DNA from 3 places in the Bacillus sp. FJAT-42376 genome. Region 3 is predicted to be linked to each of the others. Evidence: a T-box and tRNA genes for the amino acid it is inferred to sense, from the RefSeq annotation. Region 3 holds a T-box; the other regions hold tRNA genes.
The links. A T-box is a leader RNA that pairs with one kind of tRNA and senses whether it is charged. The one in region 3 lies ahead of tyrS (tyrosine--tRNA ligase), so its partner is inferred to be a tRNA-Tyr.
Positions count from the first base shown of each region.

Region 1 (5,652 bases), 1.4 Mb from region 3:
GCCATTATCCCACACCTCACCTTATAAATGCCTCAATTGTTTTCTTAATGCTTCTCTTCCCCGGTGGATCCTCGTCTTCACTGTCCCGATTGGAATCTCCAATATCTCACTGATTTCAATTATGGACAATTCGTCTATATATTTTAAGACGATTACGCTCCGGTACTTGTCCGGCAGTTTTAATATCTCCCTTTGGATCATTTCCTGCAGTTCCATTGTCTCGACTTCGTCTTCCGGTAGAGCGATATCGGCAGCAACCTGTGAATACATCGTCAGGCCTTCTGTCCCTGCAATTTCAGCATCCAAATAATAATCCGGTTTCTTTTTCCGTATTCGGTCAATCGACAGGTTGGTGGCAATCCGATAAAGCCATGTAGAGAACTTTTTATCCAAATCATACCGGTGGATATTCACATACGCCCTTATAAACGCTTCCTGGGCAATATCTTCTGCCTCATGGGCATTTCCAAGCATCCTGTAGCAGAGCTGAAAAATCTTGTCTTTATATAAATCAACGATTTCTGCAAAAGCGTTTTGATCCCCTTTAATAACCTCTTTTATCCTGTTCTTTACCAATGTCTCCATCTATATTACCCTCTTCTCTTTCGCGGGTCTGTAGGTATACGTTCTAAAGACCAAAAGGTTTCAGTTTTGTACATAAAAATAGTTTAACAAATAATTCCCAATATGTAGATGGTAAGTTGCACATATTCAGATCCAGTGATTGAAAACTATAGGGTTTTCCCCTAATAATAGGGGATACAAGGAGGGAAATGGATGAAAAAGAAAATCTATTTGATTCGTCATTGTAAAGCGAATGGACAGGAAGCCGAAGCTACATTAACAGCGGAAGGAGAAGTCCAGGCAGTTTCCTTATCTGCATTTTTAACAGACAAAAACATTAAGGTGATCTATTCAAGCCCCTATAAGCGGGCGGTTGATTCAATATCCCCGTTTGCCGGACAAAACAGGCTGAACATTACGATCGATCGAAGACTGGAGGAAAGAATTCTCAGCAAGGAAAACCTTCATGATTGGATGGATAAACTCTCTCAGACGTTTGTGGACAAAACCCTTTGTTTTGGAGGCGGAGAATCCAGTCATTATGCCGCTTCGAGAGGACTCGCAGTTATCCGCGATTTTCTTGACGGGCCTTTTCAAACCGCTGCAATCGTTTCGCATGGCAATCTGATTTCATTGATTCTGAACCATTTTGATGAAACGTTCGGGTTTGAGCAGTGGAAAACCCTCTCCAATCCGGATGTGTACCTACTGGAGTTCGAAGGCTCTACTCCGGCTATTAGAAGAGTCTGGGATGGGCTATAGAGGGAAGGGAACAAAACACCCGCTTGATTACCTCAAGCGGGCGTAATGGTTATAAAAGCTTTTCTCCAAACAGGGAACCCATTAATGCTACTGCAACCGATGCTGTCTTGTTTCTTTCATCTAAAATCGGATTGACCTCTACAAATTCCGCCGATGTGATCAATTCAGATTCAGCAAGCATTTCCATCGCCAAATGACTTTCGCGGTAGCTAATCCCTCCAATAACCGGCGTCCCGACACCCGGCGCATCATGCGGATCTAGACCATCAAGGTCCAGAGACAAGTGAACTCCATCTGTGCGTTCTTTTAAATAGTCAATCGTTTCTTCCATCACACGGGTCATCCCGAGACGATCTACTTCATGCATCGTGTAAACCCGGATTCCTTTTTCTTTTATGAGTTTTCTTTCCCCTTCATCCAGAGATCGTGCTCCGATAATCACCACATGTTCAGGCTTAATCTTAGGAGAAAAACCGGCTATGCCCGTTAATCCTTCATCGCCGATTCCAAGGCTCGCTGCAAGCGGCATGCCGTGAATGTTTCCTGAAGGAGACGTGTCTGCTGTATTTAAATCTCCGTGTGCATCATACCAGATTACACCGAGGTTTTGATAATTTTTGGCTAATCCCGCCAGTGTTCCTATGGCGATGCTGTGATCCCCGCCCAGCACTAAAGGAAAAGCTCCGGACTTCACAACTTCATCTACTTTTGAAGCAAGAAGTTCGCTCGCTTCTGTTACCGCTTTCAAATTTTTTAAATTATAAAGAGGCTCTTCTAATTCTTTCTCCCGCTTGCCGATTTTAATATCTCCGCTGTCCTCAATGGTATAGCGAAGATTCTCCAGCCGTTCAGCAACACCTGCATAGCGGATTGCACTTGGCCCCATGTCTACGCCCCGTCTTGTTTGACCCAAGTCCATAGGGACCCCAATTATGTTGATTTTCTCAAGCGCCATTCGACTTCCTCCTCTGCTCTCTATATCCTTATAATACATAGAAGAAGCCGTCTGACTCAACTCGACAAATTTTTGTATAAAAATACAGAAAATTCTCGCATATAACGCAAAAAGAAAACACAAAAAAAGCCTATCACGATGTGAAAGACATTACAGAAAATATATGGTGGAGCCTAGCGGGATCGAACCGCTGACCTCCTGCGTGCAAGGCAGGCGCTCTCCCAGCTGAGCTAAGGCCCCTCATTGTATTGGAGCGGAAGACGGGATTCGAACCCGCGACCCCCACCTTGGCAAGGTGGTGTTCTACCACTGAACTACTTCCGCTAGTTATCAGGGTATGGATGTCTCCGGATGATAAAGATAATGCGGGTGAAGGGAGTCGAACCCCCACGCCCGAAGGCGCTAGATCCTAAGTCTAGTGCGTCTGCCAGTTCCGCCACACCCGCATATGAAAATAAATGGTGAGCCATGAAGGACTCGAACCTTCGACCCTCTGATTAAAAGTCAGATGCTCTACCGACTGAGCTAATGGCTCGGATGGCTGGGCTAGCTGGATTCGAACCAACGCATGACGGAGTCAAAGTCCGTTGCCTTACCGCTTGGCTATAGCCCAATATGATTAGTATCATTCATTCGTACTCTATTAACATGTCCAACCCAGCGGGTTTTAAACATGATATAAATAAAATGGTGGAGGGGGGCAGATTCGAACTGCCGAACCCTAAGGAGCGGATTTACAGTCCGCCGCGTTTAGCCACTTCGCTACCCCTCCACATCAGTGAAGACAGTGCCGGCAAGAGGACTTGAACCCCCAACCTACTGATTACAAGTCAGTTGCTCTACCAATTGAGCTACACCGGCATATAATGTTTATAATATTTGATATGTAATGGTGGAGGATGACGGGATCGAACCGCCGACCCTCTGCTTGTAAGGCAGATGCTCTCCCAGCTGAGCTAATCCTCCATGTATTTTTAGGCTTGTGATAAGCGGCGCATTGCGCTGCTGCCTTCTCTCACATAGCTTGTCCATGTAAAAATGATGGTGACCCGTACGGGATTCGAACCCGTGTTACCGCCGTGAAAGGGCGGTGTCTTAACCGCTTGACCAACGGGCCGCAGACTTTAAGTAAGCTTCCAACCGGGCTCGAACCGGTGACCTCTTCCTTACCATGGAAGCACTCTACCTACTGAGCTATGGAAGCATGGCTCCGCAGGCAGGACTCGAACCTGCGACCGATCGGTTAACAGCCGATAGCTCTACCACTGAGCTACTGCGGAACAATATAACCTGGCAATGTCCTACTCTCACAGGGGGAAACCCCCAACTACCATCGGCGCTAAAGAGCTTAACTTCCGTGTTCGGTATGGGAACGGGTGTGACCTCTTTGCCATAATTACCAGATATAAGGTTGAAAGATTGCTCTTTCAAAACTAGATAACGATGTGCTTCACGAGTAATGGAAGCCTTACTTGAATAAAGGTTAAGTCCTCGACCGATTAGTATTCGTCAGCTGCACGTGTCGCCACGCTTCCACCTCGAACCTATCAACCTGATCATCTTTCAGGGGTCTTACTCAAATGATGGGAAATCTCATCTTGAGGGGGGCTTCATGCTTAGATGCTTTCAGCACTTATCCCGTCCGCACATAGCTACCCAGCGATGCCTTTGGCAAGACAACTGGTACACCAGCGGTGCGTCCATCCCGGTCCTCTCGTACTAAGGACAGCTCCTCTCAAATTTCCTGCGCCCGCGACGGATAGGGACCGAACTGTCTCACGACGTTCTGAACCCAGCTCGCGTACCGCTTTAATGGGCGAACAGCCCAACCCTTGGGACCGACTACAGCCCCAGGATGCGATGAGCCGACATCGAGGTGCCAAACCTCCCCGTCGATGTGGACTCTTGGGGGAGATAAGCCTGTTATCCCCGGGGTAGCTTTTATCCGTTGAGCGATGGCCCTTCCATGCGGAACCACCGGATCACTAAGCCCGACTTTCGTCCCTGCTCGACTTGTAGGTCTCGCAGTCAAGCTCCCTTGTGCCTTTACACTCTGCGAATGATTTCCAACCATTCTGAGGGAACCTTTGGGCGCCTCCGTTACATTTTAGGAGGCGACCGCCCCAGTCAAACTGCCCGCCTGACACTGTCTCCCGGCCCGATCAGGGCCGCGGGTTAGAAGTTCAACACAGCCAGGGTAGTATCCCACCGATGCCTCCACCGAAGCTGGCGCTCCGGTTTCCAAGGCTCCTACCTATCCTGTACAAGCTGTGCCAAAATTCAATATCAGGCTGCAGTAAAGCTCCACGGGGTCTTTCCGTCCTGTCGCGGGTAACCTGCATCTTCACAGGTACTATAATTTCACCGAGTCTCTCGTTGAGACAGTGCCCAGATCGTTACGCCTTTCGTGCGGGTCGGAACTTACCCGACAAGGAATTTCGCTACCTTAGGACCGTTATAGTTACGGCCGCCGTTTACTGGGGCTTCAATTCAAAGCTTCGCTTGCGCTAACCTCTCCTCTTAACCTTCCAGCACCGGGCAGGCGTCAGCCCCTATACTTCGCCTTGCGGCTTCGCAGAGACCTGTGTTTTTGCTAAACAGTCGCCTGGGCCTATTCACTGCGGCTCTTCAAGGCTATTCACCCTAAAGAGCACCCCTTCTCCCGAAGTTACGGGGTCATTTTGCCGAGTTCCTTAACGAGAGTTCTCTCGATCACCTTAGGATTCTCTCCTCGCCTACCTGTGTCGGTTTGCGGTACGGGCACCATTTTCCTCGCTAGAAGCTTTTCTAGGCAGTGTGGAATCAGGAACTTCGGTACTTCATTTCCCTCGCCATCACAGCTCAGCCTTAACCAAGGGACGGATTTGCCTATCCCTTGAGCCTACCTGCTTGGACGCGCATATCCAACAGCGCGCTTACCCTATCCTCCTGCGTCCCTCCATTGCTCAAACGGAAAAGAGGTGGTACAGGAATCTCAACCTGTTGTCCATCGCCTACGCCTTTCGGCCTCGGCTTAGGTCCCGACTAACCCTGAGCGGACGAGCCTTCCTCAGGAAACCTTAGGCATTCGGTGGAGGGGATTCTCACCCCTCTTTCGCTACTCATACCGGCATTCTCACTTCTAAGCGCTCCACCAGTCCTTCCGGTCTGGCTTCACAGCCCTTAGAACGCTCTCCTACCACTGTTCTGAAAGAACAGTCCACAGCTTCGGTGATCCGTTTAGCCCCGGTACATTTTCGGCGCAGGGTCACTCGACCAGTGAGCTATTACGCACTCTTTAAATGGTGGCTGCTTCTAAGCCAACATCCTGGTTGTCTAAGCAACCCCACATCCTTTTCCACTTAACGGATACTTGGGGACCTTAGCTGGTG
Region 1 covers NZ_CP033906.1:511,908-517,559, reverse strand. Annotated here, with positions in the region: gene CEF21_RS02625 (anti-sigma factor family protein) at 1-5, opposite strand, end outside; gene sigW (RNA polymerase sigma factor SigW) at 22-585, opposite strand; gene CEF21_RS02615 (histidine phosphatase family protein) at 778-1,326, shown strand; gene rocF (arginase) at 1,376-2,281, opposite strand; tRNA gene CEF21_RS02605 (tRNA-Ala) at 2,446-2,521, opposite strand; tRNA gene CEF21_RS02600 (tRNA-Gly) at 2,531-2,605, opposite strand; tRNA gene CEF21_RS02595 (tRNA-Leu) at 2,646-2,727, opposite strand; tRNA gene CEF21_RS02590 (tRNA-Lys) at 2,741-2,816, opposite strand; tRNA gene CEF21_RS02585 (tRNA-Gln) at 2,820-2,894, opposite strand; tRNA gene CEF21_RS02580 (tRNA-Tyr) at 2,970-3,053, opposite strand; tRNA gene CEF21_RS02575 (tRNA-Thr) at 3,070-3,142, opposite strand; tRNA gene CEF21_RS02570 (tRNA-Val) at 3,172-3,247, opposite strand; tRNA gene CEF21_RS02565 (tRNA-Glu) at 3,324-3,398, opposite strand; tRNA gene CEF21_RS02560 (tRNA-Thr) at 3,413-3,485, opposite strand; tRNA gene CEF21_RS02555 (tRNA-Asn) at 3,487-3,561, opposite strand; rRNA gene rrf (5S ribosomal RNA) at 3,570-3,685, opposite strand; rRNA gene CEF21_RS02545 (23S ribosomal RNA) at 3,761-5,652, opposite strand, start outside.
Region 1: it has a tRNA-Tyr gene. The T-box ahead of tyrS (tyrosine--tRNA ligase) is inferred to sense a tRNA for this amino acid. The anticodon was not compared.

Region 2 (5,652 bases), 2.1 Mb from region 3:
CCTTTAATTCCCCCCACTCAATATGGGCCCATGTCCGAAACGCCTGTTTTTCATGGAGGACCGGCTTCACAACCTCCAGAAAATAAGCCACGATCGTAGGGGTGTGAAAATCTCCATTGGAATAGTAAAAATCAAAATTGTTTACGAAATGAACCATATCGAGCTGAGTCTTAGTCAATGAAGTTTTCAGCAGGGCATGCAAAGAAGAAAACATCCTCTCATTTTCAATGACAAAAACATGCTCCCCCTTCTCAACTCCGGAGAGAATATAGGCAGCTGCGTTTTTAATATATACGTGCGGTTCATCTATGAAATATAAAACATGACCTTTGTCTAATGCATCAATGTCTTTCTTAAATGCCATAATGGATGTATCCAAATAAAATCTCCTTAATAAAACAATGTGAACGAAAATCGTTCTGCCTACCATTCTATCATGTTTACAGGAAAAAGCATGCGGCTGCGCACAAATTGGGTATATTAGCTATTTATCTGCCGAGATATATGCCCTTTATCTTATGGACGCGGCTCATCCTTTTCCTGCCCCATATTCCGGAACGCCGGTTCTCCCGCAGTCTCATAGCGCAATAGAACCGAGCCGCTCCGGAATGTTCTCGATTCAAGCAGGCGCAGGGCCGTAGGGATCGTACCCGAGTCAAAGAACCGTTTGCCCTTTCCAAGCAATACCGGGAACTGCCAGATGTTCATACGGTCAATCAGTCCGTGAAGCAGCAATGTCTGAATTAAGTGGCTGCTTCCGGCAACGTGGACCTCTGCATACCTCTCCTTCAGCAAGGGCACAATTGTTGCCACTTCCCCCTTGATGAGCTTAGAATTGTTCCAGTCGACGCCCGTTAATGTGCGGGACACAACATATTTGGGTTTTTCATTGAACAGCGTGGTGAACGGATTGCTGGCCGGAGCCTGCTGCCAATATGGAGCAAAGATTTCGTACGTTTTGCGGCCGAGCAGCAGCGCGTCAAGCTTTGCATAATCAGCTGCAATCAGCTGCCCCGATTCCGGATCGACATACGGTGCCTGCCATCCTCCGTAGCTGAACCCGCCCTCTCCATCTTCATCCACTCTTCCCGGAGCCTGAATAACGCCGTCCAGCGTCATAAACATGTTCACAACCAGTTTGCCCATGTTCATTGTCATCCTCTCAGTATAAGTACTTTAGGAATACTAACAACATTCTTTGCCTTACACTTCAACGCTCAGAGTAAAGAATCCTTTTCCACCTGTTCATCCTGAAAAAGTGGTGCACCGGTGACGAGCATAAGGTAACCCGTTGCCATTTATTTCGTTCGTTCAAAGACGGGAACAAAAAAAGACCCCACCATGAAGGTTGAGGTCTTTTTCTATGATACCGGTGGCCGGGGTCGAACCGGCACTCCAGAGGAACACGATTTTGAGTCGTGCGCGTCTGCCAATTCCGCCACACCGGCATATTGTTTGGAGGCGGCACCCGGATTCGAACCGGGGGTAAAGGAGTTGCAGTCCTCTGCCTTTCCTCTTGGCTATGCCGCCAAACTTATGGAGCGGAAGACGGGATTCGAACCCGCGACCCCCACCTTGGCAAGGTGGTGTTCTACCACTGAACTACTTCCGCTTAATGGATCTCTGTAAGTCATTCTATGCAAAAGGAAGTAAAGTATTTCCTTTAAAATAAAAATGGCTGGGCTAGCTGGATTCGAACCAACGCATGACGGAGTCAAAGTCCGTTGCCTTACCGCTTGGCTATAGCCCATCTATGTATATTGATTATACAGCAGCCAATATCTAAAGACAAAAATATGGGGCGACTGATGGGAATCGAACCCACGAATGTCGGAACCACAATCCGATGCGTTAACCACTTCGCCACAATCGCCACATTATGAATTTATATTGGCAGGGGCAGTAGGAATCGAACCCACACCGGAGGTTTTGGAGACCTCTGTTCTACCGTTAAACTATGCCCCTGTAAATGGTGGAGGGGGGCAGATTCGAACTGCCGAACCCTAAGGAGCGGATTTACAGTCCGCCGCGTTTAGCCACTTCGCTACCCCTCCACATCAGTGAAGACAGTGCCGGCAAGAGGACTTGAACCCCCAACCTACTGATTACAAGTCAGTTGCTCTACCAATTGAGCTACACCGGCAAAAAACAAATGGTGGCTTGGGACGGAATCGAACCGCCGACACATGGATTTTCAGTCCATTGCTCTACCGACTGAGCTACCAAGCCATTAAGTTTCGGCTTCTATTGAAACCCTCTTACATTTTACTTAGATTTGATCGAAAAATCAAATGGCGGTCCGGACGGGACTCGAACCCGCGACCTCCTGCGTGACAGGCAGGCATTCTAACCAACTGAACTACCGGACCATTTTGGTTGCGGGGACAGGATTTGAACCTGCGACCTTCGGGTTATGAGCCCGACGAGCTACCAGACTGCTCCACCCCGCGATAATAAGAAGTATTAAGTTTAAGCATGCTCTCAGACAGCTGACTGTCCTCGCTTCAGGAAGTAAAACCAAGCAGCAGCTCAGCGAGTACAACTCGAAGCATTTTCGCAGAAGTTTCGCTCGTTGCTCCACCCCGCGACAATAATAATTATAATAGGTTAATGGTGGAGGATGACGGGATCGAACCGCCGACCCTCTGCTTGTAAGGCAGATGCTCTCCCAGCTGAGCTAATCCTCCATGTAGTGTTTCGGCTTGTGATGAGCGGCGCAATTGCACTGCTTGCTCCTCCCAACCCTCTTACATTCGTTTTGTTGGGTGATCGTAACACCTTTAACTTGCTGCTGATTTAAAATTGTTGGTGACCCGTACGGGATTCGAACCCGTGTTACCGCCGTGAAAGGGCGGTGTCTTAACCGCTTGACCAACGGGCCAGATATTATGGCGGAGAGCGGGGGATTCGAACCCCCGATACGCTTATGACGTATACACGATTTCCAATCGTGCTCCTTCGGCCACTCGGACAGCTCTCCATAATATGGCTCCGCAGGCAGGACTCGAACCTGCGACCGATCGGTTAACAGCCGATAGCTCTACCACTGAGCTACTGCGGAATACCTGCCTGGCAACGTCCTACTCTCACAGGGGGAAACCCCCAACTACCATCGGCGCTAAAGAGCTTAACTTCCGTGTTCGGTATGGGAACGGGTGTGACCTCTTTGCCATAGTTACCAGACAAGTTTTAAAAGTGACAAGATTAATTATATCGTCTGAGCAGAAAAAATCAAGACTTTTTTTAATCTTTTTTGTTCACTCAAAACTAGATAACGATATGCTTCACGAGTAATGGAAGCCTTACTTGAATAAAGGTTAAGTCCTCGACCGATTAGTATTCGTCAGCTGCACGTGTCGCCACGCTTCCACCTCGAACCTATCAACCTGATCATCTTTCAGGGGTCTTACTCAAATGATGGGAAATCTCATCTTGAGGGGGGCTTCATGCTTAGATGCTTTCAGCACTTATCCCGTCCGCACATAGCTACCCAGCGATGCCTTTGGCAAGACAACTGGTACACCAGCGGTGCGTCCATCCCGGTCCTCTCGTACTAAGGACAGCTCCTCTCAAATTTCCTGCGCCCGCGACGGATAGGGACCGAACTGTCTCACGACGTTCTGAACCCAGCTCGCGTACCGCTTTAATGGGCGAACAGCCCAACCCTTGGGACCGACTACAGCCCCAGGATGCGATGAGCCGACATCGAGGTGCCAAACCTCCCCGTCGATGTGGACTCTTGGGGGAGATAAGCCTGTTATCCCCGGGGTAGCTTTTATCCGTTGAGCGATGGCCCTTCCATGCGGAACCACCGGATCACTAAGCCCGACTTTCGTCCCTGCTCGACTTGTAGGTCTCGCAGTCAAGCTCCCTTGTGCCTTTACACTCTGCGAATGATTTCCAACCATTCTGAGGGAACCTTTGGGCGCCTCCGTTACATTTTAGGAGGCGACCGCCCCAGTCAAACTGCCCGCCTGACACTGTCTCCCGGCCCGATCAGGGCCGCGGGTTAGAAGTTCAACACAGCCAGGGTAGTATCCCACCGATGCCTCCACCGAAGCTGGCGCTCCGGTTTCCAAGGCTCCTACCTATCCTGTACAAGCTGTGCCAAAATTCAATATCAGGCTGCAGTAAAGCTCCACGGGGTCTTTCCGTCCTGTCGCGGGTAACCTGCATCTTCACAGGTACTATAATTTCACCGAGTCTCTCGTTGAGACAGTGCCCAGATCGTTACGCCTTTCGTGCGGGTCGGAACTTACCCGACAAGGAATTTCGCTACCTTAGGACCGTTATAGTTACGGCCGCCGTTTACTGGGGCTTCAATTCAAAGCTTCGCTTGCGCTAACCTCTCCTCTTAACCTTCCAGCACCGGGCAGGCGTCAGCCCCTATACTTCGCCTTGCGGCTTCGCAGAGACCTGTGTTTTTGCTAAACAGTCGCCTGGGCCTATTCACTGCGGCTCTTCAAGGCTATTCACCCTAAAGAGCACCCCTTCTCCCGAAGTTACGGGGTCATTTTGCCGAGTTCCTTAACGAGAGTTCTCTCGATCACCTTAGGATTCTCTCCTCGCCTACCTGTGTCGGTTTGCGGTACGGGCACCATTTTCCTCGCTAGAAGCTTTTCTAGGCAGTGTGGAATCAGGAACTTCGGTACTTAATTTCCCTCGCCATCACAGCTCAGCCTTAACCAAGGGACGGATTTGCCTATCCCTTGAGCCTACCTGCTTGGACGCGCATATCCAACAGCGCGCTTACCCTATCCTCCTGCGTCCCTCCATTGCTCAAACGGAAAAGAGGTGGTACAGGAATCTCAACCTGTTGTCCATCGCCTACGCCTTTCGGCCTCGGCTTAGGTCCCGACTAACCCTGAGCGGACGAGCCTTCCTCAGGAAACCTTAGGCATTCGGTGGAGGGGATTCTCACCCCTCTTTCGCTACTCATACCGGCATTCTCACTTCTAAGCGCTCCACCAGTCCTTCCGGTCTGGCTTCACAGCCCTTAGAACGCTCTCCTACCACTGTTCTGAAAGAACAGTCCACAGCTTCGGTGATCCGTTTAGCCCCGGTACATTTTCGGCGCAGGGTCACTCGACCAGTGAGCTATTACGCACTCTTTAAATGGTGGCTGCTTCTAAGCCAACATCCTGGTTGTCTAAGCAACCCCACATCCTTTTCCACTTAACGGATACTTGGGGACCTTAGCTGGTGGTCTGGGCTGTTTCCCTTTTGACTACGGATCTTATCACTCGCAGTCTGACTCCCATAGATAAGTCTTTGGCATTCGGAGTTTGACTGAATTCGGTAACCCGATGAGGGCCCCTAGTCCAATCAGTGCTCTACCTCCAAGACTCTTGCTATGAGGCTAGCCCTAAAGCTATTTCGGAGAGAACCAGCTATCTCCAGGTTCGATTGGAATTTCTCCGCTACCCACACCTCATCCCCGCACTTTTCAACGTGCGTGGGTTCGGGCCTCCATTCAGTGTTACCTGAACTTCACCCTGGACATGGGTAGATCACCTGGTTTCGGGTCTACGACCACGTACTCATTCGCCCTATTCAGACTCGCTTTCGCTGCGGCTCCGTCTCTTCAACTTAACCTTGCACGTAATCGTAACTCGCCGGTTCATTCTACAAAAGGCACGCCATCACCCGTTA
Region 2 covers NZ_CP033906.1:1,217,751-1,223,402, reverse strand. Annotated here, with positions in the region: gene CEF21_RS06230 (MEDS domain-containing protein) at 1-379, opposite strand, end outside; gene CEF21_RS06225 (dihydrofolate reductase family protein) at 517-1,146, opposite strand; tRNA gene CEF21_RS06220 (tRNA-Leu) at 1,368-1,448, opposite strand; tRNA gene CEF21_RS06215 (tRNA-Cys) at 1,457-1,530, opposite strand; tRNA gene CEF21_RS06210 (tRNA-Gly) at 1,538-1,612, opposite strand; tRNA gene CEF21_RS06205 (tRNA-Gln) at 1,676-1,750, opposite strand; tRNA gene CEF21_RS06200 (tRNA-His) at 1,798-1,873, opposite strand; tRNA gene CEF21_RS06195 (tRNA-Trp) at 1,892-1,965, opposite strand; tRNA gene CEF21_RS06190 (tRNA-Tyr) at 1,971-2,054, opposite strand; tRNA gene CEF21_RS06185 (tRNA-Thr) at 2,071-2,143, opposite strand; tRNA gene CEF21_RS06180 (tRNA-Phe) at 2,154-2,229, opposite strand; tRNA gene CEF21_RS06175 (tRNA-Asp) at 2,293-2,369, opposite strand; tRNA gene CEF21_RS06170 (tRNA-Met) at 2,374-2,450, opposite strand; tRNA gene CEF21_RS06165 (tRNA-Val) at 2,612-2,687, opposite strand; tRNA gene CEF21_RS06160 (tRNA-Glu) at 2,807-2,881, opposite strand; tRNA gene CEF21_RS06155 (tRNA-Ser) at 2,890-2,980, opposite strand; tRNA gene CEF21_RS06150 (tRNA-Asn) at 2,987-3,061, opposite strand; rRNA gene rrf (5S ribosomal RNA) at 3,068-3,183, opposite strand; rRNA gene CEF21_RS06140 (23S ribosomal RNA) at 3,314-5,652, opposite strand, start outside.
Region 2: it has a tRNA-Tyr gene. The T-box ahead of tyrS (tyrosine--tRNA ligase) is inferred to sense a tRNA for this amino acid. The anticodon was not compared.

Region 3 (5,652 bases):
GGACATGAGTTTCTCGTAGCCCCTGACAACAGGTACATTGTAAGAGTGAGCCAAAGCTGTTCTGGCACTTACTAAACCGTGAAACACTCCGCCTGAATTTTTAGGAGCGTAAGGTTTTCCGTTCATTATTTTTTCATATGGCAAGTCAGCTAAATAGCTTCCCGGCTGCAAAAACCCTTCTTCCATACCGGGAGCATAGAATAAGAGCGGCTTCATCGTTGATCCAATCGATCTTAAAGTCGAGGTCGCATGGTTTACTTGTTTTCTCTCATGGTCCCGGCCGCCGACAAAGCTAAGGATTTTGCCGCTCTTATTTTCGATCAGAACGGCCCCGAGTTCAATTGGTTCCTGTACGGTTTCTGTTTTGCCCGTATCAGGGTTTTTCTTCTGCACAGGGTGTATTTGACCGTAATCCTGGTAATTTTTTGCCGCCTGCTGCATCGCTTCATAAATGTCTTTGTCAATCGTCGTATAAATGCGGTAGCCATTTTGCCTTAATTGACGGTCAGCAAGAGCGAGGTAATCATCTCTCAGTTTCCGGTCGCGGGTAAGGTCTGCCGGAAGGTATCCGTCTTTATCTGCAAGGTAATCCATTAAAATCAGTTTTGCTCTCTTTTCTATTTCATCTGTCAGAAACGGATATTTGTTATTCATACTGCTCTTATTTGGTTTTTTAAATTGTTTGGCTATATCCTCAGAAGAAGCGCTTTCATATTCAGCCATTGAAATGACCTGCTCACTCAGCATCCGGCGAAGCACAATTTTCATTCTGGAAATGCCGGGGGTCAGGTCCTTTTTTAACGTTCCTTCATTTGTATAGGGAGTATACGCAAAAGGGCTTTGCGGAAGTCCTGCAATAAATGCCGCTTGTGCAATGGACAAGTCTTTTGCGCTGATTCCGAATATTCCCTGAGCGGCTGTTTCAGCCCCTGCTATATTTTTCCCTGCATTGTCCCTTCCGAAATGAGCCATATTTAAATAGGATTCAAGGATTTCGTCCTTCTTAAAAAAACGTTCCAGCCGGAGAGCAAGCAAGATTTCTTTTGCTTTGCGGTCAAAGGAGACTTCGTTCGTCAGAATTTGGTTTTTTATCAGCTGCTGGGTCAGGGTGCTGCCTCCGCTCTGCATAGAAGAGTTCGTAAACTCCTGATAAAGTGCTCTGAATATAGCTTTGGGAACGACCCCGTTATGCTGATAAAAAAACTCATCTTCTGTAGCGACTATCGCCTTGACCAAATGCGGCGATATCTGCTCAAGTTTTACCTTTGTTCTGGATAGATCTGTTCTGAGCTTCCCCGCCAGTTCCTGGTTAGCAAAGTAAACTTCCGTCGTTTCCTCATAATTATGAATATCTTTCTTCATGTCATCATAGCTGAGAACTTCTTCATTTTTCACGAGTGAGGCAAAATAGCCGGCGCCTGCGCTGCCGGCAAAAACGGCAGCTGCAGTAAAAAGGATGAGTGCAATTAAGGCCGTATTCCACAGGACCCCGTAAGCAATTCGAAGTCTTTTGATCCAAATCATGCGAGTATTGGAGTTCTTATGCCATTTCTGTGTCCATTTCTCCATTTCAATCCTCCCCCTTGAAGCAAAAATATTATAACACAAAATTAACTGAAAATTTGTATCATTTGTCGGAAAATCAGATTTGACAGAATGGCATGTATTATGGTAAAAATTCATTATGTGAATATTGAGCAACGATTGGTATACAGTAGCAGCTGTTTCCCTGTTTCAGAGAACTGATGGCCGGTGAAAATCAGTACACAGGCAGTCTGCGAATTACATTCCATGAGCATCCAAAGCTGCAATAGGCGGCCGAGGACGGCTGAAGGCCGTTATCTGATTGAGCGAAGAATGGTTATTTGTGAACCATTCTTAAGTAGGGTGGTACCGCGACGAAATTCGTCCCTTCATTTTTATAATGAAGGGGCTTTTTTATTTTTCATCAAAACGAAGAGGAGTATGTCACATGAATGAATTATTGTCGGATTTAAAATTTAGAGGACTGGTCAGCCAGATTACAGATGAAGCTGGTCTTGAGGAACTGTTAAATAAAGAATCCATCAAACTTTACTCCGGATTTGATCCGACGGCGGATAGCCTTCACATAGGCCACATGCTTCCGATCCTGACGCTGAAAAGATTTCAGCAGGCGGGCCATCATCCAATCGCCCTTGTTGGAGGAGGAACAGGATTAATCGGGGATCCAAGCGGGAAAAAGGCGGAGCGTACACTGAATACAAAGGATATCGTTCAGCTATGGTCCGACCGGATTAAAGAACAGCTTTCAAGATTTCTTGATTTCAAAGCGGAAGCGAACCCTGCTGTAATTGCGAACAACTTTGACTGGCTTGGAAAAATGGATGTCATTGCTTTCTTAAGAGATGTAGGAAAATACTTTGGTGTGAACTACATGCTTGCGAAAGATTCGGTTAAAACGCGGATTGACTCGGGTATTTCATTCACAGAGTTCAGCTACATGATCCTGCAGTCATACGATTTCCTGAACCTGTACCAAAATCAGGGATGCAAACTTCAAATTGGCGGAAGCGATCAGTGGGGGAACATTACAGCAGGTCTTGAGCTAATCCGTAAAACGGAAGAAGAGGCGAAAGCGTTCGGTCTGACCATTCCGCTTGTAACAAAAGCAGATGGCACGAAGTTTGGAAAAACAGAGGGCGGCGCTGTTTGGCTTGATCGGGAAAAAACATCTCCGTACGAGTTCTATCAATTCTGGATCAACGCAGATGACCGGGATGTCGTGAAATACCTGAAGTACTTTACATTCCTTTCTCATGAGGAGATCAATGCCCTTGAAAAAGAAGTTCAGGAGGCTCCTGAAAAAAGAGCAGCTCACAAGCGGCTGGCAGAAGAAGTTACAGCGATGGTTCACGGTCAGGAAGCGCTTGACCAGGCCATCCGTATTTCCCAGGCGCTGTTCAGCGGAGAAATTAAATCGCTTAGCGGAGAAGAAATCAAGCAAGGCTTCAAAGACGTTCCGTCCCATCAGGCGAGCAGCAAGGAGATTAGCCTGATTGACCTGTTAATCGAAGCCGGCATCTCGCCTTCCAAAAGACAGGCTCGTGAAGACGTAACAAACGGTGCCGTCTATATTAATGGTGAGCGCAAGCAGGAACTGGATTATGTGCTGCAAGCAGAGGACCGGATTGATGATGAATTTACCATTATCAGACGCGGGAAAAAGAAGTATACGATGGTACAGTTTTAATCGGTTGAAAAAAGCACCCATGGATCAGGGTGCTTTTTTCTGTTTTTGTGGGGGGGGATTGTACGGGTTGCACTGATTGGACTGATTTTACTGGTTGCACTGACCCCCGCTCAGCTAAAGGACTAAACCTCCGTCCCCGCCAGACGAGAGTTGTTCAAGTATAAGGGCTGGGATGCTCGTTGCTTGTTCCCCCAGTGCGGTACCATATTGGGGGTCAGTGCATTGCACTGACCCCCGGTCTGCTAAAGGACTAAACCTTCGTCCCCGCCAGACGAGAGTTGTTGGGGAATAGGGGGTGGGATGCTCGTTGCTTGTTCCCTCATCGCGTTACTGCACTGAGGGTCAGTGCAAACACTTAACTAATTTGGTTCTCCGTCAAATGTTGGGGTGGCAGTGAAAACTGCCGCCCTTATCCAATATGAAGACCCATTCCTTTAAACTGATGTTGCAATAAGATTCTCGCACGGAATCGAGTAAAATTTCGAAATCCATAGGCATTCCGTTTCAACACTTTTGTGGAATTGTTGATCCCTTCTAAAAAACCATTGGAATAGCCATAGACAAAGCTATTGAGAATCTCTACCTGCCAATTGCGGAAGGTTTGGGTCGCTTTTTTCATTTCTGCAATCCCGGAAGTTTCACACTCCGCATAGAAACTCTCCAGCGCCTTTTTCGTTTCCATAATCCCAGACTGGCCTTTTTCCTTCGCTTCTTCAAACCAGGTCCGGTACGTTTCTTTCAAGTTGTAGGCTGCTTGAAGCTCTTCAGACATCTCCAGATACCGGCTTAGGTACCATCTTTCCTGGTCTGAAAGTTTGTCGTTCCGCTTATGAAAGACATGTTTCATGCGCTTGCATTTCTTGCGATCGTAAGGATGAAAATCCTTCTGAACCCTTCTTCTTACCGCATCTAAAGCCCAAAAAATATACCGGCAATAGTGAAACCGATCCGCCACAATGATAGGCTTTCCAAGTGCCGAATGAACGGCTGCTTTAAAGGAGGGACTCATATCCATGATGACCACACGAACTTCGTTCCCATGCTTCTGAAGGTAGTGTTTGATGGTTTTCTTGGAACGGTTCGGCAAAATATCCAGTGGTTTTTTGGTTACCCCATCGGCGACAATTAACTGGTACCTTCCTTCCTGTGTGTCGCCCTTGTATTCATCAATGGCAATGACAGGAGGAAGCGTGTCGACTTTACGGATTTGGGTTTGAGCCAATCGGTCAAATCGACGAATACAGGTCGTCGAAGAGACATCAAACCTGTCTCCTGTCTCTTTAAATGTTTTGGCTTGGATCACACGGATGGACAAGGCTTGGTTAAATTCAATGGAGGTACGCTGTCAACGATGACGTTTCTCTCTGAAAATCGCTTCCCGCAGCTGCAGGCTAATCTTCTGCGTCGGTACCAGATTTCCGTCAGTCGTTCAAACCACTTGAGATGTTTGATTTTTTGAAGTCTATAGTCATGAACGCGTTTCGTCTTCTGCCCGCAGCCCGGACACACCTGGCGCTTCAGCTCCATCTCTACATGAAGTAAGACTTTTCCGTCACGTTCTTCCACCTTGATGAGGAGACAATCTTTTAAACCGGGAATATTCATGGTAAAATTCAAGGACACGCAGCTCCATTTCTTTTCTACTTGTTTCTCGACAATTCAAGTATAAAGGAATGGATATCTGCGTGTATTTTATTTACGCAATTGTTTGGGTACCCCAACAAATAGTATAGAGCCACTAATTTAACCATAAAAAAAAACCGCCGAACAAAAGTTCAGCGGTTTTTTCTTCAAATCGATTAACGAGAGTAGAACTCAACGATAAGAGATTCGTTAATTTCAGCTGGAAGCTCAGAACGCTCAGGAAGACGAGTGTAAGTTCCTTCAAGCTTGTCAGCATCGAAAGTCAAGTATTCAGGAACGAAGCTGTTTACTTCTAGAGCTTCTTTCACGATATCAAGGTTGCGGGATTTTTCACGCAGCGTGATAACCTGACCTGTTTTAACTTGGAAAGATGGAATGTCAACGCGAGCGTTGTCAACCATGATGTGTCCGTGGTTTACCAATTGACGTGCCTGGCGGCGAGTGCGCGCAAGACCAAGACGGTAAACAACGTTGTCAAGGCGGGATTCAAGCAAAGCCATGAAGCTTTCACCAAGGATCCCTTTCATTTTTCCAGCTTTAACGAACGTGTTGCGGAACTGGCGCTCGTTTACTCCGTACATGTGGCGAAGTTTTTGTTTTTCCTGCAATTGAAGACCGTACTCAGAAAGTTTTTTACGTTGTCCAGGACCGTGTTGTCCAGGAGCGTAAGGGCGTTTTTCCAATTCTTTACCTGTACCGCTTAGAGAGATTCCAAGACGGCGGGATAGTTTCCAGCTAGGGCCAGTATAACGAGACATTATATGACTCCTCCTTGT
Region 3 covers NZ_CP033906.1:3,409,155-3,414,806, reverse strand. Annotated here, with positions in the region: gene CEF21_RS17090 (transglycosylase domain-containing protein) at 1-1,569, opposite strand, end outside; T-box leader at 1,692-1,916, shown strand; gene tyrS (tyrosine--tRNA ligase) at 1,973-3,232, shown strand; partial or broken gene CEF21_RS17080 (ISL3 family transposase) at 3,642-4,837, opposite strand; gene rpsD (30S ribosomal protein S4) at 5,032-5,634, opposite strand.